3 regions of the Streptomyces panacea genome follow, and region 1 is predicted to be linked to each of the others. Evidence: riboswitches for the same ligand, from Rfam matches in the RefSeq annotation. Region 1 holds a riboswitch; each other region holds the start of a gene.
The links. A riboswitch is a leader RNA that binds a small molecule or an ion and turns the genes downstream of it on or off. The one in region 1 is predicted to bind cyclic di-AMP.
Positions count from the first base shown of each region.

Region 2: linked by a shared signal. The riboswitch ahead of P3L51_RS27275 (LysM peptidoglycan-binding domain-containing protein) and the one ahead of P3L51_RS06565 (transglycosylase family protein) in region 1 are both predicted to bind cyclic di-AMP.
Region 3: linked by a shared signal. The riboswitch ahead of P3L51_RS31665 (C40 family peptidase) and the one ahead of P3L51_RS06565 (transglycosylase family protein) in region 1 are both predicted to bind cyclic di-AMP.

Region 1 is NZ_JARJHW010000016.1:37,733-44,776, reverse strand. Features, by position in the region: gene eno (phosphopyruvate hydratase) at 140-1,426, opposite strand; gene P3L51_RS06565 (transglycosylase family protein) at 1,708-2,412, opposite strand; cyclic di-AMP (ydaO/yuaA leader) riboswitch at 2,416-2,592, opposite strand; gene P3L51_RS06560 (transglycosylase family protein) at 2,857-3,804, opposite strand; gene P3L51_RS06555 (cytochrome P450 family protein) at 3,946-5,205, opposite strand; gene P3L51_RS06550 (nucleoside triphosphate pyrophosphohydrolase) at 5,970-6,947, opposite strand; gene P3L51_RS06545 (SurA N-terminal domain-containing protein) at 6,982-7,044, opposite strand, start outside.
Region 2 is NZ_JARJHW010000149.1:43-7,086, forward strand. Features, by position in the region: partial or broken gene P3L51_RS27270 (alpha/beta fold hydrolase) at 1-771, shown strand, start outside; gene P3L51_RS27275 (LysM peptidoglycan-binding domain-containing protein) at 893-1,639, opposite strand; cyclic di-AMP (ydaO/yuaA leader) riboswitch at 1,644-1,810, opposite strand; gene P3L51_RS27280 (right-handed parallel beta-helix repeat-containing protein) at 2,508-4,424, opposite strand; gene P3L51_RS27285 (galactose oxidase early set domain-containing protein) at 4,857-6,755, shown strand; gene P3L51_RS27290 (Dyp-type peroxidase) at 6,752-7,044, shown strand, end outside.
Region 3 is NZ_JARJHW010000214.1:3,947-10,990, forward strand. Features, by position in the region: gene P3L51_RS31650 (esterase/lipase family protein) at 1-427, shown strand, start outside; gene P3L51_RS31655 (M23 family metallopeptidase) at 744-2,363, shown strand; gene P3L51_RS31660 (ATP-dependent DNA helicase) at 2,438-5,008, opposite strand; cyclic di-AMP (ydaO/yuaA leader) riboswitch at 5,201-5,362, shown strand; gene P3L51_RS31665 (C40 family peptidase) at 5,361-6,539, shown strand; partial or broken gene P3L51_RS31670 (C40 family peptidase) at 7,007-7,044, shown strand, end outside.

The DNA.
Region 1 (7,044 bases):
CGCGCGTACGTCCCCGGACACGGTACGGGACCGTGGCCGGGGACGGCCGTAGGACGGGCGGGGCAATGACCGGTGCCCCAGGGGCGGTCCCGGAAGGGTCAGCCCTGGGAGGGCAGTCCCTGGAGGGCCCGCTGGAGGGTCAGTCCTTGAAGCGGGGGAACGCGCTGCGGCCCGCGTACACCGCCGCGTCGTCGAGGATCTCCTCGATGCGCAGCAGCTGGTTGTACTTGGCGACGCGCTCGGAGCGGGCCGGGGCGCCGGTCTTGATCTGGCCGCAGTTGGTGGCGACGGCCAGGTCGGCGATCGTGACGTCCTCGGTCTCACCGGAACGGTGCGACATCATGCACTTGAAGCCGCTGCGCTGCGCCAGCTCGACGGCGTCCAGGGTCTCGGTCAGCGAACCGATCTGGTTGACCTTGACGAGCAGGGCGTTGGCCGAGCCCTCCTCGATGCCACGGGCCAGGCGCTCGGGGTTGGTGACGAAGAGGTCGTCGCCGACGATCTGGACCTTGGAGCCCAGCTTGTCGGTGAGGACCTTCCAGCCGGCCCAGTCGTCCTCGAAGAGCGGGTCCTCGATGGAGACGAGCGGGTACGAGGCGACGAGCTCCTCGTAGTACTCGGTCATCTCGGCGGCCGAGCGCGACTTGCCCTCGAACTCGTAGGAGCCGTCCTTGTAGAACTCCGAGGCCGCCACGTCGAGCGCGAGCGCGATGTCCTTGCCCGGGGCGTAGCCGGCTTCCTTGATGGCCACGAGGATCAGGTCGAGCGCGGCGCGGTTGGACTCCAGGTTCGGCGCGAAGCCGCCCTCGTCGCCGAGGCCGGTGGAGAGCCCCTTCTCCTTCAGGACCTTCTTCAGCGTGTGGTAGACCTCGGCACCCCAGCGCAGGGCCTCGGAGAACGACTCGGCGCCGATCGGCGCGATCATGAACTCCTGGATGTCCACGTTGGAGTCGGCGTGCGACCCGCCGTTGAGGATGTTCATCATCGGAACGGGCAGCAGGTGCGCGTTCGGGCCGCCGAGGTAGCGGAAGAGCGGCAGGTCCGAGGCCTCGGACGCGGCGTGCGCCACGGCCAGGGAGACACCGAGGATGGCGTTGGCGCCGAGCGAGGACTTGTCGGGCGTGGCGTCCAGGTCGAACATCGCCTGGTCGATCAGGCGCTGCTCGGTGGCGTCGTAACCGACGAGCTCCGGGCCGATCTGCTCGATGACGGCGAGGACCGCCTTCTCGACACCCTTGCCCTGGTAGCGGTTCTGGTCACCGTCGCGGAGCTCAAGGGCCTCGAACGCACCGGTGGACGCACCGGAGGGGACAGCAGCACGGCCGGTGCTGCCGTCGTCGAGGCCGACCTCGACCTCGACCGTTGGGTTGCCTCGGGAGTCAAGGATTTCCCGGGCTACGACGACGTCGATGGACGGCACGAGCATCTCCTTCTGGGATGTGACGCGTGGAGTGCAGAGCCTCGTTGGCCTTGCGGCATGAGCCTAACCGGCTCCCGGTCGGCGGTCGGCAGATGCCCGCCCGCTGGGACGAAAAGAGTCCTGAATGCCCGTTCAGCCGCGAATGTCCTGGGGTCCGGCCCGGCCCGGTCCAGCCCTGTCCGGTCCGGTCCGGCCCGAAGGCGGTGGCGGCCGGGCGGGGCCGAGCCCCGGCACGGCGCGTCCGGGGGGAGTGAGGCGCGCCGTGCCGGGGCTCGGGCAGGGAAGGGTCAGCTCAGGTGGAGCTGCTGACCCGGGAAGATCTCGTCGGCGTTCTCGACGATGCCCTTGTTCAGATCGAAGAGCTTCTTCCAGCCACCTTCGACCTTCTTGGTGTCGGCGATCTTGGAGAGCGTGTCGCCGGCCTTGACCTTGTACTCGCCGTCGCCCTTCTTGACCGGGCCGCGCGTCTCACCGCGCGAGGCGGACTGCTCCTGCGCGGCGCGCGGGGCGGACTCCTGCTTCGGAGCGGCCTTCGGGGCGGCCTTGGGAGCGGCCTTGGGGGCCTGCTCCTGGGCCTGCTGGCCGGAGTCGTCGGAGCCGGCGTTGTTCGCGGCGTTGGACAGGCCGACGCCACAGCTCGGCCAGGCACCCTTGCCCTGGCCCGCCAGGACCTTCTCGGCGACCTGTATCTGCTGGGACTTCGAGGCCTGGTCGGCGCTGGACGCGAAGGCGCTGCCGCCGTACGCGGCCCAGGTGGAGGAGGAGAACTGGAGGCCGCCGTAGTAACCGTTGCCGGTGTTGATCGACCAGTTGCCGCCGGACTCGCACTGGGCGACGGCGTCCCACTCGGAGGTGGTGGCCGCGGAGGCGGAGGTGGCGCCGATCAGCGGGACCGCGACAGCGGCACCGGTGATGCCGGCGAGCGTGGCGTAACGGACGGCCTTGGACGGGCGGCGGTGCTTGGCCCTGCCGGACTTGCTGGAAAACAGCATGCGAGATCTCCTCACCGACGCCTACGAGGTGAGCTGTCGGGTTCGGGCCAAGTGAGTTGCCCGGCCGTGTGACCCGGGAACGCCTTCACGTCCCCCTGCACACGACTGCACCCCGAGCCGGCCGTACTGACCGGCACTTACCTTTGGGTCCCCCGCTCCTGCCTTCGGCGCTTGACGCGACGACTACTCCCCCCGACCGACGGCAGGATTCGGCGTGACGGTCGACGGTGCCCGCGGTGCGAGCGGTTCAGACCGTAAACACAGACATCCCGGATGTTCAAAGGAGGAACATCCGGGATGATTCGCCCATCCCGTCCCGGGGAAACCCCTGTTTACGCAGGTCGGGACGGAGGCGGGGCGACGTGCCGGTCAGACCGCATCAGTTGGGGCGAAGAGACCCTTGTCTCACTTGCCCAGATACGGACATAGACCGTTTAACTACCCCTACTTCGCGGCCAGATCGAGACTCTGGCCCGGCAGGATCAGGTCGGCGTCGGAGCCCACGACCTCGCGGTTCGCCTTGTAGAGCGCGGACCAGCCGCCCTCCACCTTCTGCTCGTCGGCGATGGCCCACAGGTTGTCGCCGGCGCGGACGGTGTACGAGCCGTCGGCGGCGGTGTCGCCGTCGCGTGCCGAACCGTCACTCCGCGAGGCATGACGACCGCCGTCGCGCGCTTCGTCCGACGTGCCCGCTTCGGCCGTTCCATCCGATTCGCCCGATCCGTCCGAGGCGTCGGCCGACGTGCCCGCCTCGGGTGCCGCCTCGCCGCGGTGCTTGCCCTGGCCGCCGCCGGCCTCGGTAGCGGCGTCCGTGCTCGACTCCGTGCCCGGCCCCCCAGTGCCGGGCTCCTGGGCCTCCGAGGCGGAGTCACGGCCGAACTGACCGGACGCGGGCGTCGACTCGGGAGCGGCGGGCAGGACGGCCGTCTCGCTCGGCTCGGGCTCCGCGGGCGCCTTGGACTTCTGGGCGGCGTCGGAGGAGTCACCGGAGGGCTCGCCGTCCGGAGCCGTACCGGCGTCCGCCGTGAGCCCGGTGACCAGCGCGCAGGTCGGCCACGCGGTCGGCCCCTGCGCGTCGAGGATCTTCTCGGCGACGGCTATCTGCTGGCTGCGGCTGGCCTGGTCGGCGGTGGGCGCGTACGCCGTACCGCCGAAGTCGGACCAGGTCTCCTGGGAGATCTGGAGCCCGCCATAGAACCCGTTGCCGAGGTCGGCGCTCCACATGCCGCCGCTCTCGCACTCGGCGACGCGGTCCCAGGTGGTGGCGTCGGCCGCGCTGGCGCCGGTCGCGCCGAGCAGCGGAATGGCGATCGCCGAGCCTGTCACCCCTGCCGCGACGACGAGGGCGGGGGCTTGACGGGGCCGACGGTGCCGGCCGTTCCCGGAGCGCATGCGGTTGCCTTCCGTGAGACTGCTGAAACGTGAATCCCGAACACGTGACTGCTGAGACGGTCGTGAACGTAGCCGTACTCCAAGGTCTGTCACAAGTCGATGCAGCGGAGATCACGTGAAAGTCACAGTGTTGACGATCCGTCAGTCACGCACCGCTGTGAACTGCACCGGGAGCGTGCGCAGTCCACGCATGATGAGCCCCCCACGCCACCGCAAATCGGATGGATCGACCGCAAGTCGCAAGTCGGGCAAGCGGGTCAGAAGCGTACCGAGGGCGGCCTGCCCCTCCAGCCGGGCGAGCGGTGCGCCGAGGCAGTAGTGGATGCCGTGGCCGTATCCGAGGTGTTTGTTGTCACTCCGCGACAGGTCGAGCCGGTCCGGATCGTCGAACCGTTCCGGGTCGCGGTCGGCGGCGGCGAGTACGACGAGGACGGGGTCGCCCACCGCGACGTTCTGCCCGCCGAGTCGCACGGGCTCGGTGGCGTAGCGCCAGGTGGCGAGCTCCACCGGCCCGTCGTAGCGCAGCAGTTCCTCGATCCCGGTCGCGAGCAGCCCCGTCTCGCCCGCGTCGAGCGAACGCTGGAGCCGCTCACGCTGATCAGGGTTGCGGAGCAGGGCGTACACCCCGTTACCCACCAGATTCACGGTCGTCTCGAACCCCGCGAAGAGCAGGATGAACGCCATCGCGGCGGCCTCGTTCTCGGTGAGGTGCTCGCCGTCGTCGCTCGCCCGGATCAGACCGGAGATCAGGTCGTCGCCGGGGTCGTCCCTCTTACGGTGGATGAGCTCGGCGAGATAGCCCCGCATCTTCTTCACGGACCGCGCGACCCCGCCCCGCGGCCCGCCGCCGTGCCGGATCATCATCCCGGCCCAGTCGCGGAAGTCGTCCTGGTCCTCGCGCGGGACGCCGAGCAGATCGCAGATCGCGTAGATGGGCAGCGGGAAGGCGAAGTCGTGGATGAGGTCGGCCTCCCCCTTCGCGGCGAAGGCGTCGATCAGCCCGTCCGTCAACTCCTGCACGCGGGGAGCGAATTCGGCCACCCGGCGAGGCGTGAACGCCTGCGACACGAGCCTCCGCAGCCGGGTGTGGTCGGGCGGATCGATGTTCAGCAGATGCGTCATCAACTCCGCGCCCCGCTCCCCCGGGATCCCCGTCTTCCCCTTGGCGTGCGCCTGCTCGGCATGGTGCACGGGATTCTTCGACAGCCGCGGATCGGCGAGCGCCCGCTTGGCGTCCACGTACCGCGTCACGAGCCACGCGTCGACCCCACTCGGCAACCGGGTCCGGTGCACGGGCGCGTGCTCGCGCAGCCAGGCGTAGGCGGGGTAGGGGTCGGTGGCGAACTCCCAGGTGAAGAGTTCGGGGGCGGGGGGTGGCGGCGTGGCAGCGGGGTCGTGCATGGGCCTGACAGTAACCGGCCGCTCTCCATGCGCCTTCAGGGATCCCGGCGCCAAGGTCACCGACCACCCGAGTGATCACCGCACGCGCCGCTCGGCGCCGGGGGTCGGTGTCCGTGCCGGTGTTGGGGGTGGTGGTGGTGACGACGGTGTCGGGCTCGTCGCTCTCACGGACCTTGCTGGTGCCGTCGTCAACCACAGCGAGATAGACGCAACGGTTCGCCTCGCCGTTGATCGTGAACTTCTACCAGGGGAGGGCAGACACGTGCACTCCCTTTCTCAGGCGAATCGGCGGTGGTCTGGCCAACTCGTCATGCGGGGAAGGGTATTGAACGCCACTGAGACTTCACAAGGGCAGCGCCGTGACCGTTCAACGGTCGAAGTCCAGGCCGCGTGCCTCCGCCCAGGCCGCGCCGAAGAAGTACGACCGCACAGAGTGGTGGTACAGCGCGTCGTCGGCGTATTGCGCACAGACCATTCGCGCCGCCTCCGCCGCCCGTCCCGCGGGTACGGGAACCCCTGCGACCTCTACCAGCATTCCGCGACCCCCACAGCCGAGCGCCATTCCCGAACATGCACGGCCACAGCACTCGCGTGCGCGGTCCTCCTCGGCCGCCGCCCGCCGGCGCTCCGGACCTCCAGACGGAGCGCGTCTGCTACGGCGCTGGGGTGTCGGTACCTGCCTCGGCAAAGTGGTCGCGCTCGCCCGCCTTGACCGGTCCGCCGGAGGGGCGTGCGACGGGGAGACGAACCGGCCGAGCTGGCCGCTACCCGTCTGAACCGCGCCGCTCCGCCGCGCGGATCGTGTCGCGGTAGGTGCGGGCCGCCGCGCGGAGGGCGGATTCGGGGTCGATGCCCGCGGCGTCCGCGCGGGCGGCCAGGGCGAGGAGGTCGTAGCCGATGCCCTCGCCCTGGGGGAGCGGGACGTCCAAGGGTGCGGCGGCGACGCGGGAGGTGAGTTTGGCGGCCAGGGCGAGGGCCGGCTGGGCCAGGGGGACGCCGTCCGTGATCGAGTCGCGCTGTTTCTCCACCGCCTTGGTGCGCAGCCAGTGCGCGTGGACGTCGGCCGGGGTCTCGGCCGTCTCGTCGCCGAAGACGTGGGGGTGGCGGTGGATCAGCTTCTCGACGATCGTGGCCGCGACGTCGTCCACCGAGAACGGCTCGTCCTCCTCCTCCGCGATACGGGCGTGGAAGACCACCTGGAGCAGGACGTCGCCCAGTTCCTCGCGCAGTTCGTCGCGGTCGCCGCTCTCGATCGCCTCGACCAGTTCGTACGACTCCTCGATGGCGTACTTGGCGAGGCCCTCGTGCGTCTGGGTGGACGACCACGGGCATTCGGCGCGGATCCGGTCCATGACCTGGACGAGGTCCAGGAGGCGGGCGCCCGGGAGGTCGTAGGAGCCGGGGAGCAGTTCCAGGTCGGGCATCTGGACGCGGCCCGAGCCCGCGAGGCGGGAGAGGCCGTCGGTGAGGGCCTGGTCGCCCTCGCCGGAGGGCAGGACCACGACCGTACGGCCGCCGGCGCAGGCGTCGACCAGCTCCCGCGCGGTGGGCGCGGAGCGTTCGACGGTGACGCCGGCCTCGCGCAGATACGGCAGCTGGGGGTGCGCGGGGTCCGCGCACAGGACCTGGTCGGCCTCGCGCAGCGTCTGCCAGGCGGGCCAGGACAGCACGCCCGGCGCGACCCGGTGGCTGACGGTGAGCAGGACGATACGGCCGGGGGCGACGGCGGGTTCTTCGGTCACCCGGAGCAACCTACCCTCGGGCCCCGGCCTCGTCTCACGCGCCCGTCGGGGCCTGCTCCGGCGGGGCTTCCTTCGTGACCTGGGTGAGCCACGGCGT
Region 2 (7,044 bases), on a different contig from region 1:
ACCGTCGTGTGGCACCACGGCTCGCCGCAGACGGGCGCACCGCTGGAGCCGCTGCTCACCGCGGCGGCGGCGCGCGGTATCCGGCTGGTGACGTACGGCCGCCCCAGTTACGGAGGTTCCAGCCCGCTGCCGGGCCGGAACGTGGCCGCGGCGGCGGACGACGTGGCCCGGATCGCCGACGCTCTCGGCGTGGGGTCGTTCGCGGTGATGGGGGCGTCCGGTGGTGGGCCGCACGCGCTGGCGTGCGCCGCGCTGCTGCCGGACCGGGTGACGGGTGTGGCCTGCCTGGCGGGCATCGCGCCGTACACGCGGGACTTCGACTGGTACGAGGGGATGACCTCGCCCGGGGGCCTGCGGGCCGCCGCCGACGGGCGCGAGGCGCGCGAACTGTACGCGGCGACGGACGAGTTCGACCCGTCGAGCTTCACCTCCGCCGACTTCGCGGCGCTGGCGGGCACGTGGACGTCGCTGGGGGCCGACGCGGGGAAGGCGGGTCAGGCCGGGGCGGACGGGCTGATCGACGACGATGTCGCCTTCGCCACCGCGTGGGGCTTCGACCTTGCGGAGGTGGCCGCGCCCGTACTGCTCGTGCAGGGCAGCCTCGACCGGGTCGTACCACCCGCGCACGCCGAGTGGATGCTCGCCGCTCTCCCCCGCGCGGAGCTGTGGGTGCGGCCCGAGGACGGGCATGTCTCGGTGCTCGACGTGTGCCCGTCGGCGATGGACTGGCTGGTGGCGCGGGGCGAGATCCTTACCCAGGGGCTGTCCTGAGCTCCGCGGTTCCGGTCCGGGGCGCCTCACGCCGCTCGCCGGCCGGGCCGCGTGTGCGGCCCGGCCGGCGAGGGAGGGACAGACGCGGCCCGAGAGTCGCGCGAGGTGGTGATACCGCCTCTTAGTAGGGGCCGTTGACGTTGTCGATCGAGCCGTAGCGGTCGGCCGCGTAGTTGCACGCCGCGGTGATGTTGGCGACCGGGTCGTAGCTGTCGGTCGACGTGCCGGGCACGTGGTACGCCTCGAACGTCGGGTCGATGACCTGGAGCAGGCCCTTCGACGGTATGCCGGCCGCGGCGTTGGAGTCCCAGTTGTTGATGGCCTGGGGGTTGCCCGCGGACTCGCGCATGATGTTGCGGTGGATGCCGTCGTACGAGCCGGGGATGCCGTTCTGCGCCATGACGTCCAGCGCCTCCCGGATCCAGCCGTCGAGGTCGTTGGTGTAGGACTTCGCGGCGGCCTGGACGGCTTCGGCGGGCTTGGCCGAGGCTTCCTTGGCCGAGGCGGTCGGGGCGGCGGCTGCCTTGGGCTTTCCGGCGAGCTTCAGCTTCAGGCCGGGGCGGATGAGCGACGGGTTGTCGCCGACGGTGTCGCGGTTGGTCTTGTACAGCGCCTTCCAGCCACCGCTCACGGAACGGGCGTCCGCGATCTTGGCCAGCGACTCGCCCTTCACGACGGTGTGGGTCACCTTCTGGGCGGCGGTGACGGCCGACGGGGCCGCCGCGACGTGCTGCGGGGCGGGCGCGGCGCCGGCCGTGGTGGCGGTCACCAGGGGCAGGGCGAGTGCGGCGCCGCCCGTGCCGACGGCGATGAGCCGGTGGGCGAGCGGGATGGTGCGGGAACGGCGGTGCTTACCCTGTGCGGGCATGACGAGGTCCTCTCCGTCGCCTGCGAGGTGAGCTGTCGGGTTCGGGCGGGAGATGCCCGGCCGCGCTGTGGGCGCGGCTTCACCCCGAGCCGGTCCGGTGTTCCGGATCGGCGACTTACCTGGGTCCCCCGCTCCTGCCGTACGTGAATGGTTGGATGCGGTTTCCGGACGGCGGCAGGATTCGGCGTTCCGTCCGGAATGACGAGAACGTAAGCGAGAACGTCCGGGCGAAACAAGTCCTGAATTCACGGCACCATGCCATTCACGGGTCCGGTGGAGATCAATCCGAATTCCTGCCCGGCGATTCAGGTCTCAACTTTCTTTTCCAGTGCGGGAAGTGGCCAGTCGGGCGGAACGCGTGACCCGCCGCCCCTGTGACACACATCACGGGCATTCAACGCAACCACGCATACACAACACCATCCAGAAAGGGACAAGTTAGGCGCGAAATACCCATAACGACCCACCCCGCAAAGCGGACAAATGATTACTTTATGTGGATCGCGGCGAAGTGGAGGCGAGGTGCCCACCCCTGGGCGAATTCACTGTCGACAGCCCGCCAACACCCTTTGTCCACGCGCGCATTCGACCCGGCCCCCCGTCACGTGAATGCGGCGCCGCCCTCCGGCGAAGGTTTCCGCGGAGGGTTCGGGGGCGGAGGGTTCGGGAGGGGACCGGGCGCCGCTGTGCCCGATACCCGCGAAGCGGTTCCCTCGGGCACGTGACGTCATGGAGTGACTACGCCGACGACTCGGCGCCTTCCACCGCTCCCCTCGCGGAGCGGTACGGAAGGCGCCGAGCGGGCTCGCGACCTAGGGATATGTACCTAAAAGCCCATATTTGTGAACCAGGGGTCGGGGGCCGGGGCCTAGTTGACGGCCTGCTTGGTGCCGGGGCCGCCGGTGATCACGAAGCTCGATCCCGGCTCGACGAGGACGTCACCCTCGGCCGAGCCGGTGATGGTCACGTTGGTCAGCGCCGCGCTGCCGCGGGCGCCGCCCATCGCCAGGACGCCGGAGCCGTTGTTGGACTTGTGAATCGTCACGTTGCCGATCTCCACGTCCGGTACGTTGCCGCCGCCGTTCTTGAACTGAATGCCGTCATAGGTGGAGTCCGAGATCTCGGTGTCCCTGATCTTGACTCCGGTGATGTCCCGGCTCGCCGGGAAGATCGTGATCGCGCCGAACTCCTGGTCCTCGTTCCAGAAGGCGCCGCCGGTGCGGTGGAGCGCGTTTCCGGTGAGCAGGGTCTCGCCGGAGAAAGGCAGGGGGTCGTGGTCGGTCGCCAGCATGATGCCGGGATAGTTGGCGGTGTCGGCGATCAGGTTGTTCTGCACCTTGTTGCCGTAACCGCCGTATATCGCGACGCCGTTCGCCCGCCAGGGCAGCTGAATGGTGTTGTTGGTGAACGAGTTGTCGTGCGCGATGTCCACCGCCGGGTCCTTGACGTACCGGTTGGCCCAGATGGCGAGCGAATCGTCACCCGTGGTGCGGAAGGACGAATTGTCGACCTGCGAATCGCGCGTGCCATTGGTGAAGTTGATGCCGTCGGCGTATGTGTTGCGAATCCGCATTCCGCTGAATTGGAGGCCGTCGGCGGGGCCCCAGAGCGCCTGGATGTTGTCGTAGTCGCGGCCGACCCAGGCACCTACGTTGGCGTGCTCGATCCAGACGTTGGAGATCTTGGTGTTCTTGCCGAAGCGGCCATTGAGGCCCACTCCGCCCTCAGCGCCCCCGCCGCCGCGGATCCGGCCGGAGCCGAAGATCGCGATGTCGGAGATCTGGGTGTTGTCGTCGATGTCGAAGCCGAAGTTGCCCTCGTGCGGGTGGTTGATCCCGCCCGCGTTCTGCGGCTCGGTGAGCGTGTAGAGCTGCGAGTGCCACATACCCGCGCCGCGGATCGAGACGTCACTGATCCCGATCTGGTTGTACTGCCCCTGGTTCAGCGGGTCGTCGGTCAGGATCTTCCGCTCCTGGCGCCACTGGCCCGCCGGGATCCATACGCAGTCGATGTCGCCGTTCTGGTCGGCGGTCACCGCGTCCTGGATGGCCTTGGTGTCGTCGTTCCCGTCGTCGGGGACGGCCCCGTACTCGGTGATCGAGGCGCACTCGGCCGGCTTGGGCGCCGGGGGCGCCACCTGCTCCAGGTCGACCAGGTCGACGATGTAGAACGGGGCGGTGTCCTCCGCGTCGCGCTGGAGCTTGAACTTCGTGCCCGCCGGATAGCTCCTTTCCAGCAGCGCGTGCGACTCGTCGAACAGCCTGCGGGCGTCCGTCTGGGGCGTGTTGGTCAGCGACTCGGGGTCGTCGGTGTCGCCGTACAGCCAGCTGTGCCTGGACGACAGATCCAGCTTCTGTACGAAGGCGCCGTCGGCGTAGAGGCTGAGGGTGGCGTCGATGCCGCCACCGCCCGGGGCGTCGGGTATGGAGTTGCGTACGACGATCGAGTTCGCCGCGTTGGTGGAGGTGAACTCCACGAACTCCCCGGAGTTGTCCAGCCGCACCGATTCGCGGCCGGACGACTCGCTGGCGAAGTTGGTGTGCCCGAAGGTGCGCTTCGCGTCCGCCTCCAGCAACGTGCCGTCGTAGTCGGCCGCTTCGGCCTCGTACTCGGTGTACGGGAGGGTGGCTCCGCGCTCGGCCGCGGCCGAGCGCGCCGGCGCGTGGTCGGCCTTCGTGGGAGCGCCGGCCGCCGAGGCGGAGGCGGCGGGCAGGAGTCCGACGACGAGCAGGCCGGTCATGGACATACCGGAGATCAGCCGTCGTCTCAGGTGCTTCGACTTCATGGTGTCCTCTGTTTCCGTGGGGTCGACAGAGTGAGCGGTGCCTGGTCCGTGGTGGGGGTGGACGGCAGGACCACGATCAAACGGGACAGAACGACTGCCCCAATCTTGCAAGAGAACAGCGAAGAATTGAGCTTCACCGTTCAGGTCCTGCGATCAGGCAGTCAGAGTTTTCAAGCATGTCGCGGGTTTGTCAACAGCTCGCGCCAGACGCCGACTTGGCGTGCGGCGGCCGGACCGCGCGCCGGGCGTGCGCGCGGAGGGCGAACCCTATGAGCTGCCTGTTACCTCCATAGAGGCAACATGGCTCGTTTTTCTGGACCTTTCCCACCGGGCACCGCCAGCATTGATTACTGCGAGTAGTCATTCGCTCCGGGTACGGCACCGCCGTACCGCGTGCTTCACCCACCCCGGAAAGGACCTGGACCGAGCCGCATGAGAAATCCCCGCTCTCGCACAAGGCTGTCCAACACGCTGGCGGCCTGCGCTGTCGTCAGCGCCCTCGCCGCCTCGACTCTCGTCGGTGCCGCCCCCGTCGTCGCTCACAGCGGCGAGGGCCACCACGAGCACTCCACCGGGGCGGGCGCCGACCCCGCCGGGAAGGCGGCGGCCCCCGCGGTCGATCCCGCCGAAGTGGCGATGCTCGGCCGCGAGCACGCCGAGGAGCACGCCACCACCCGGCAGGGCGCCGCGGACCTCGGCACCTATCCGCAGGCGACTCGCACCGCCCGGCTGAAGGCACTCACCGAGAGCCAGGAGAAGACCAACAGGGAGTACAAGGCGTCGGACTTCGGCGCCTTCAAGGAGTACTTCGACTCACCGGACTTCGGCGTCCACGTCGCCCAGCTGCCGACCGGCAAGGTGCTCCTCTTCTCCTTCGAGCGGATCGAGACCGACCCCACCAAGGAGACGGCCCCCACTCAGATCGTCGGGGCGGCCAACCGGGGCCGCGCCTACCTCTGGGACCCCGAGAAGGGCACCGGCGCCAACGCCTTCAAGAAGGTCACCCCGCCCGCCGTCACGATGCCCGACAGCACGGGCGTCTCCCGCCCCGCGCCCCTCTTCTGCGCGGGCCACGCCTTCCTGCCGAACGGGATGCTCGGTGTCTTCGGCGGCAATCTCGGCGGCAACGGCGGCTCGGGCGCCAAGCTGTCCTTCGTCTTCGACCCGTGGAGCGAGACCTGGGCGATGAATGAGGACATGTCCGTGGGCCGCTGGTATCCCAGCGTCGTCACCGGCCCCGACGGCCGGATGCTGATCATGTCCGGCCAGTCCGAGCTGGGTTGGGGCACGCCCACCCCGATCGTGGAGCGCTTCCCCGCGCTGCGGGACCCCGTTCCGTACCGCAAGACCGACCTCCCCCGCTTCCGGCCCGTCGACCGCTTCGGCGCGGACGCCCCGTACAAGCTCGACTACCCGCACCTGTTCAGCCTGCGCGACGGGAACATCTACGGCCTCGGCCGCAGCCACGACCAGCAGTGGCTGTTCGATCCGGTCAAGGAGACCCGGAGCGATCTGGCGCAGCGGCCGGGCGCCGTCGACCGCGGTTACGGCTCCGCCGTTCCGCTCCCCGGCGGCTTCCGCGGCCCGGACTCCGTCCTGGTCCTCGGCGGCGACCGCACGGACCCGAACACCTACCAGCTCGCCGCGGGCAAGTGGAAGACGAAGGAGGCGCGGGCCTTCGGCCGTACGCAGGACAACACCCTGCTGCTGCCCACCGGAAATCTGCTCACGGTCAACGGCTCCTACGACATCCGCGACTACGGCAACGGGCAGTACAACCCGAACGCGGACCTGAAGTACCGCCACACGGAGCTGCGGGACGAGAACGGCGACTGGCGCCTCGGCCCCGTCCAGCGGCTGCCGCGCGGATACCACTCGAACGCCGTGGTGCTGCCCGACGGCCGCGTCATGGTCACCGGCGACGAGGCGCAGCAGATCGCCAACGACCGGGACATCAAGGACGACATCGACGGCACGATCGAGATGTACGAGCCGCCGTATCTCCACAACGGCGCGCGCCCCCAGCTGGGTTCCGTCCCGTCCCGGCCGCTCGCCTTCGACGAGCGGTTCACCGTCTCCAGCTCGACCGCCGACGAGGTGAAGCGGGCCGTGCTGCTGGCGCCCACGACCGCCACCCACTCGGTCAACACCAGCCAGCGCCACCTGGAGCTGCGGATCAAGCGGCAGGGCAGCGGCGAACTGGACCTTCAGGCTCCGCCCACCGCCGAGGCCGCCCCGCCCGGCTGGTACATGCTCTTCCTCCTCAACGAGGAGGGCGTGCCGAGCGTCGCCAAGTGGATCTCCCTGGAGCCGGACGGGGCCCGGTCATGACCTACGTGACGGAGCCTCCGCCGACGTACGACCCGTCCGGCGGCGGGGCCGATCTGCCGCTGCGCACCAGCCGGGAGATCCAGGGTGACATCATCGCCGGAGCCAAGAAGGACCATGTCCAGCTCCTCTTACTGAAGTTCGAGAACGACGCGCAGGCCAGGACCTGGCTGCGCCGGCTGCGGCCCCGGATCGCCACGACCCGGCAGGTCGCCGCGTTCAACGCGGAGTTCAGCAAGGCCCGTAAGCAGTCCGGCGGCGACGACCCCAAGGCGCTCAACGCCGTATGGCG
Region 3 (7,044 bases), on a different contig from region 1:
GGTACGGACCCTGGTCACCATGGGCACGCCGCACGCGGGCACCGGCGCCATCCCGCTGGCCAGCGCGCACCCCGTCGTCCGGCAGATGCGGCCCGGCTCGGACCTGATCGAGGAGCTGCGGGAGCCGGCGCCCGGCTGCCGGACGCGGTTCGTCAGCTTCTGGAGCGATCTCGACCAGGTCATGTCGCCGGTGGAGGCGGCCCGCGTCGAGCATCCGGACCTCATCGCGCAGAACGTGGGCGTGACCGGTATCGGCCACCTCGCACTGCCGGTGCACCCGGCCGTCGCCGCCGGAATCCGGTACGTCCTGGAGCACGACGGGACGGCGGAGCTCTCGGAGGCGGAGCTGGCGGAAGCGGCCGAATGGGCAGGAAGCGGTATGGAACGCACCGAGGACCGGGCCGACGGGGCGATATCGGTGGCATGAGGAGTGCGCGAGGGCGAGCCGCGGGCCAAACGTCGGCACCGAAATAGGTTGCGCCCACATCCGATTCGATGTCGGTTCGACACCTCACCGACACCCTAGAAATCGAACGCCCCTCGAACGTAGGGCCAAAGGTGTGCCCGCCGTCCGCCGAAAGACGGCCGAATGCCCCTTTCCAGAGCGCCGGGAAGCCGCCGAAGATTGTCGCCGTCGCATACCGCCGGGTACAGTCGCGGCCACTGCTTTCCCTTCTGGGTCCCACCGTTCGTCAGGGCGGCCCCAGGAGCCTGGTTCTGCTGCCGAGGCGAGAGAGAAGTTGGTGAACGACCAGCACCCCCACGCCGGATACGCCGCCCACGACGGCTACTCCACAGGCAGTTTCGACAGTGACCCGCTCTTCGGCGCGCTTCCGGGCGCGAGCCCGGTGGGCACGGTCACGTACGAGGCGGACCACAGCGGTCAGTACGACTCGACGCAGTGGAACGCGGGTTACGACCCCTACGCGACGCAGGCGCCGCAAGCACCCCAGGTTCAGTACGAGGCGTACGACGCGTACGCGGCGCAGCCTCAGCAGTCCCAGCAACCCGTGCAGTCGTACGACACGACGGGGCAGTGGGACGCCAACGCCTGGAACGAGGCCAACCAGGCCGCCAGTTACGGATATGACGCGACCGGCCCGAACACCCCGGCCGACCAGTGGGCGGCCCCCGTTGCCGACACCGGCGCGTACGACGCCACCGCGTGGAACTCGGGAGAACCGGCCGTCCAGTCGGACGTACCGGACGTACCGTTCCAGGCCGAGGCGCAGGCTCCGTACTACGGCGACACCGCGACGTACGAGTCGGGGGCGTACGAGCCCACCGCCTACGAACCGGCCGCGTACGAGCCCGACGCCGAGCACCAGCACGAAACCGAGCACGAGCGGCCGGAGTTCACGCCGAACGAGTTCGCCCCGACCGAGTTCGCGCAGTCGGAATACGAGCAGCCGGAATACGAGCAGCCGCAGTACGAGCAGCCCGCGTACGAGGCCGAGCACGAGTACGACACGCCCGGCCCGGAGCCTGAACACGTATCGGAATCGGCGCTGGACGCCGAGTGGGAGCATTCCGAACACCCGGACCAGCTCGTCGGGGCCGCGGCCACCGTCACCGCCGCGACCGTCGCCCCCCGCCCGGTCCGCCGGGCGGCCGGAGGCAGCCGCAGCAGGCGCCGTACACCGGCGAAGCGTTCGGCTCTGCTCACCGTCGCCGTCCCCTCCGCCTGTGTGATGGGCGTCGCCGGCATCGCCGCCGCGTCGGTCGGCGGACTCGCCGCCGAGGAGAAGAAGGACGACTCGACCACGCTCACCGCCTCGGACGCGACAGCGGTCAAGCCCGCCGCGGTGAACAACAAGCTCGACACCCAACTCGCCGCTCTCGACGCCGACGCACGAGACTTCGGGGACCGCGCCAGCCGCACCCAGGAGCGCATCGACCTCAAGGAACGTCAGGCGGAGGAGAAGAAGAAGCGCGACGCGCAGGCCGCGGCCCGCGAGGCCGCCCGCCCCAAGTTCGCCATCCCCGTCGCGAATCACGCGCTCAGCGCGTACTACGGCCAGGCCGGCGTCAACTGGATGTCGATGCACACGGGCATCGACTTCCCCGTCTCGTACGGCACGCCGGTGATGGCCGCGACGGACGGCACCGTCCGTACGCAATGGAACGGCGCCTACGGCAACATGGCGATCGTCACCGCCGCCGACGGCACCGAGACCTGGTACTGCCACCTCAGCAGCACGAAGATCCGCTCCGGCTCCGTCAAGGCCGGTGACGAGATCGCGTACTCGGGGAATTCGGGCAACTCCACCGGTCCGCACCTGCACTTCGAGGTACGGCCGGGCGGCGGCTCGGCGATCGACCCGCTGTCCTGGTTCCGCAGCCACGGCCTCAACCTGTCGTAGGCGGGGCGCGATTCCTTACATCACCTGGTAGTGACGGATGCGGCGGGCCGACGGGGCCCGCCGCATGCGTGCTTCTACAGCTTGTCGACGGGCGCGTAGCGCAGTAGCAGCCGCTTCGGCTTGGAGTCCCCGAAGTCGATCGTCGCCTGCGCGTCAGCGCCCGAACCCGTCACCGTGACGACCGTCCCGAGCCCGAACTGGTCGTGCGTGACCCGGTCCCCCACCGCGAGCGAGATGACCGGCTTCTCGGTCGCGCGCCGGGTGGCGAAGCCCGCGGGGCCCGAGCGTGAGCGGGACGCGGACAGCGAGGACGCGATCCCCGACGTCGGTCCGGCCGGGGCGGCCATCGGGCCGGTGCGCTTCCACTGCAGATACTCGCCCGGAATCTCCTCCAGGAAGCGCGACGGCGGATTGTACGAGGGCTGGCCCCACGCACTGCGCATCGAGGACCGGGTGAGGTAGAGCCGCTCGCGGGCGCGCGTGATGCCGACGTACGCCAGCCTGCGCTCCTCCTCCAGCTCCTTGGCCTGGCCGAGCGCGCGCATGTGCGGGAAGACGCCGTCCTCCATGCCCGTCAGGAAGACGACGGGGAACTCCAGCCCCTTCGCCGTGTGCAGCGTCATCAGCGTGATGACACCGGAGCCGTCCTCGTCCTCGTCGGGGATCTGGTCGGAGTCGGCGACGAGCGCGACCCGCTCCAGGAACTCGGCGAGAGTGCCCGACGTGGTCGCGGCGGGCGCGTCCGCGTCGGCGGCCGCCTCGTCGGCGTCGGCCCCGGCCCCCGTGTCCGTGTCCGTGGTCGTGTCCGTGGTCGTACCGGCGCCGGCGGACGCGTCCGTGGCCGCCGTCTGGTCCGCCCCCGCCGCCTGAGCCCTCTCCTGCTCGAACTCCAGCGCCACGGCGGCCAGTTCCTGCAAGTTCTCGATCCGCGTCTCGTCCTGCGGGTCGGTCGACGCCTGCAACTCCGCCAGATACCCGGTCCGTTCCAGCACGGCCTCCAGGACCGTCGCCGGCCCGGCGCCGGACTCGACGACCGTACGCAGCTCCTCCATCAGCGTGTTGAAGCGCTTCACGGCGTTCGACGAGCGGGCCGCCATGCCGTACGCCTCGTCGACCCGGCGCAGCGCCTGCGCGAAGGAGATCTTCTCCCGCGCCGAGAGCGCGTCGATCATCGCCTCGGCGCGGTCGCCGATACCGCGCTTGGGCACGTTCAGAATCCGGCGCAGCGGGACACTGTCCTCCGGATTGGCGAGCACCCGCAGATAGGCCAGCACATCGCGGACCTCCTTGCGCTCGTAGAAGCGCACGCCGCCGACGACCTTGTAGGGCAGGCCGACTCGGATGAAGATCTCTTCGAAGACACGCGACTGCGCGTTCGTCCGGTAGAAGACGGCGACATCGCCCGCCTTGGCCTCCGACGCGTCCGTCATGCGGTCGATCTCGTCGGCGACGAACTGCGCCTCGTCGTGCTCGGTGTCGGCCACGTACCCGGTGATCAGGGCGCCCGCTCCCGCGTTCGTCCAGAGATTCTTGGGGCGCCGGCTCTCGTTGCGCTCGATGACCGCGTTGGCAGCGCTGAGGATCGTCTGCGTGGAGCGGTAATTCTGCTCCAGCAGGATCGTCGTCGCGTTCGGATAGTCCTCCTCGAACTGGAGGATGTTACGGATCGTGGCGCCCCGGAACGCGTAGATGGACTGGTCGGCGTCACCGACGACGCACAGCTCGGCCGGGTCGTGTCCCTCGCCCGAGGGGCCGACCAGCTCGCGCACCAGGGTGTACTGCGCGTGGTTGGTGTCCTGGTACTCGTCCACCAGGACGTGGCGGAAGCGGCGGCGGTAGTGCTCGGCGACCTCACCGAACGCCTGGAGCAGATGGACCGTCGTCATGATGATGTCGTCGAAGTCCAGGGCGTTGGCCTCGCGCAGCCTCGCCTGGTACATCCGGTACGCCTCGGCCAGCGTCTTCTCGAAGGGGTCCGTGGCCTGACCGGCGAAGGTCTCCTCGTCGATCAGCTCGTTCTTCAGATTCGAGATCTTGGCGCTGAACGACTTCGGGGGGTGCCGCTTGGGGTCGAGGTCCAGATCACGGCAGACCAGGGCCATGAGCCGCTTGGAGTCGGCCGCGTCGTAGATCGAGAACGAGGACGTGAAGCCGAGCCGCTTCGACTCGCGGCGCAGGATCCGCACGCAGGCGCTGTGGAACGTCATCACCCACATGGCGTTCGCGCGCGGTCCGACGAGCTGCTCGACGCGCTCCTTCATCTCGCCCGCGGCCTTGTTGGTGAAGGTGATCGCCAGTATTTCGCCCGGGTGCACACTGCGGGTCCCCAGCAGATGCGCGATCCGATGGGTCAGCACCCGGGTCTTGCCCGAGCCGGCGCCGGCCACGATGAGCAGCGGCGATCCGGTGTGCACGACGGCGGCGCGCTGCTCGTCGTTCAGTCCTTCGAGCAGCGCCGCCGGGTCCACCACCGTGCGCGGCGCACCGTCGCGGTGGTACGGATCCCTGGGAGGGGGCACGTCGAACTTCCCTCCGAAGAGATCGTCGGGCACCTGCTCCGGAGCGGTGTCCTCGGGCGGCGGCGGGGGCTCCTCGGCCGAGGGCTGGAGGTCCGCCAGAAAGCTGTCGTCAAAGAGGCTGCTCATCGCTTCCTGAGTCTAGGGTGCCGCACTGACAGCCAACCGCCACATGGCCTCGCGGGGGTCCCCACGACCGTTTATGCGAAAGGTCACGGAAATGTATCGGGCATATCGGCCATCAACCTTCACAGCGGCACCACAGATTGGCTACCGTGCTCGCCGAGGCGGTCCGTACTCCATCGGCGATCAGCGCCAAGCGGGCTGCCTGCGCCGAATCCGGCTTCCCCGAAGGAAGTCCGGAACCGGGGACCCACCATGTTCGACCGGGGTGAATCGGGCCGTACCCCCAGGCCCGTAGGGCAACCTTCCGTTCCGCCCGAACCCGACAGCTAACCCGGTAGGCGGTCCACGGAAGGAGATGCCGACCTTGGCGTCGCATCGCAAATCGCGCACTCGCACCGGAGTGCGCGCGAACACACCGGCCGTCGGTTTCACCACGGCCGCGCTCGCCTCGGTCACGCTGCTCTCGACGCAGAGCGCCACCGCCGCGCCCTCCGAGCCCAACCCCTCGGTGGAAGAGGTGCAGAAGAAGGTCGACGATCTGTACCGGCAGGCCGGTACGGCGACGCAGCAGTACAACAAGGCGAAGGAAGCGACCGACACCCAGCGCAAGTCGGTCGACCGGGTCCTGGACGACGTGGCCAAGAGCGCCGACAAGGTGAACGAGGCACGGCGCGCCCTCGGTACGTACGCGGCGGCGCAGTACCGCGCGGGCGCGGTCGGTCCCACGGCCGCCCTGATGTTCGCCGACAGCCCGGAGTCGTACTTCGAACAGACCCAGCTGATGGACCGACTGACCGACCGCCAGCAGGGGGCCGTCGAGGACTTCCAGAAGGAGCAGCGGTCCGCGGCGAAGAAGCGCGCCACGGCGACGAAGAGCCTGGAGACGCTCACCGAGTCGCAGACCTCGCTCAAGGCGGGCAAGCAGAAGGTCCAGGACAAGCTTGCCGCGGCACGGTCGCTGCTGTCGGAGCTGACGGCCGAGGAGAAGGCGCGGCTCGCCGCGCTGGAGCTGAAGAAGGAGCAGGAGGCGCGCCGCAAGGCCGAGGCGAAGGCCGAGGAGGAGGCCGCGGAGCGCAAGCGCCAGGAGGAGGCGCGGCAGAAGGAGCAGCCGCCCGCCACCGGCGGCGGCACGGGCACGGGTACGGGTACGGGCACCGGCTCGGGGGCCACGGACGGTACGTACGCGGCCAAGGCCGAGAAGGTCCTCGCGTTCGCCCGCGCCCAGATCGGCAAGCCGTACGTGTGGGGCGCCACCGGCCCCAGCTCGTACGACTGCTCGGGGCTGACGGCCGCCGCCTGGAAGGCGGCGGGCGTACAGCTGCCGCGTACGACCTGGGACCAGGTGAAGGTCGGCAAGCGCGTCGCCACGGCGGATCTGCTCCCCGGTGACCTGGTGTTCTTCTACGACGACATCAGCCACGTCGGCATCTACAAGGGCGACGGCAAGATGATCCACGCGCCGAAGCCGGGCGCGAACGTCCGCGAGGAGTCCATCTACTACATGCCGATCTACGGCAGCGTCCGCCCGGCCTGAACACCGGCCTGAACACCGGCCGGGTGCGCGGCCGGGTCCATGGCGCCCTCGCCCCGGCCGGCGCGCCCGACGGTGATCAGGGCGCGGCCGTCGGCGTCGGAGAAGGCGTCCCCCGACGTCCGACGGCATGAGTGCGAGGGCGGTCCGTTCGCGGTCCGCCCGTACCGGCTCACCCGCCGTGAGCGTCCGTGCCGGGGCCGGTGCCGGGGCCGGTGCCGGGGTCTCCGTACCACCACTCGCCGTCCCGCGTGCCGGAGTCGTCGGAGTGATCAAGTCCGGTCCGAAACAGGCGGAGTGGCCGCGCGCCCGGCGGCCACAATCCGTCGTGGAACTATCGGGTCCGGGCAATAGCGGCCATGCCGACGCGCTTCCGTGACCGCCGCGCCTAGCGTCCTCCACGACAGAGATCCCGTACGGAACCGCGCCTCCTCGCGAGAGCCGGACCGAAGAAGGATGTGGACGCCCTCGTGGCAGCGCACCGCCGACCCCGATTCAAGCACCGGCC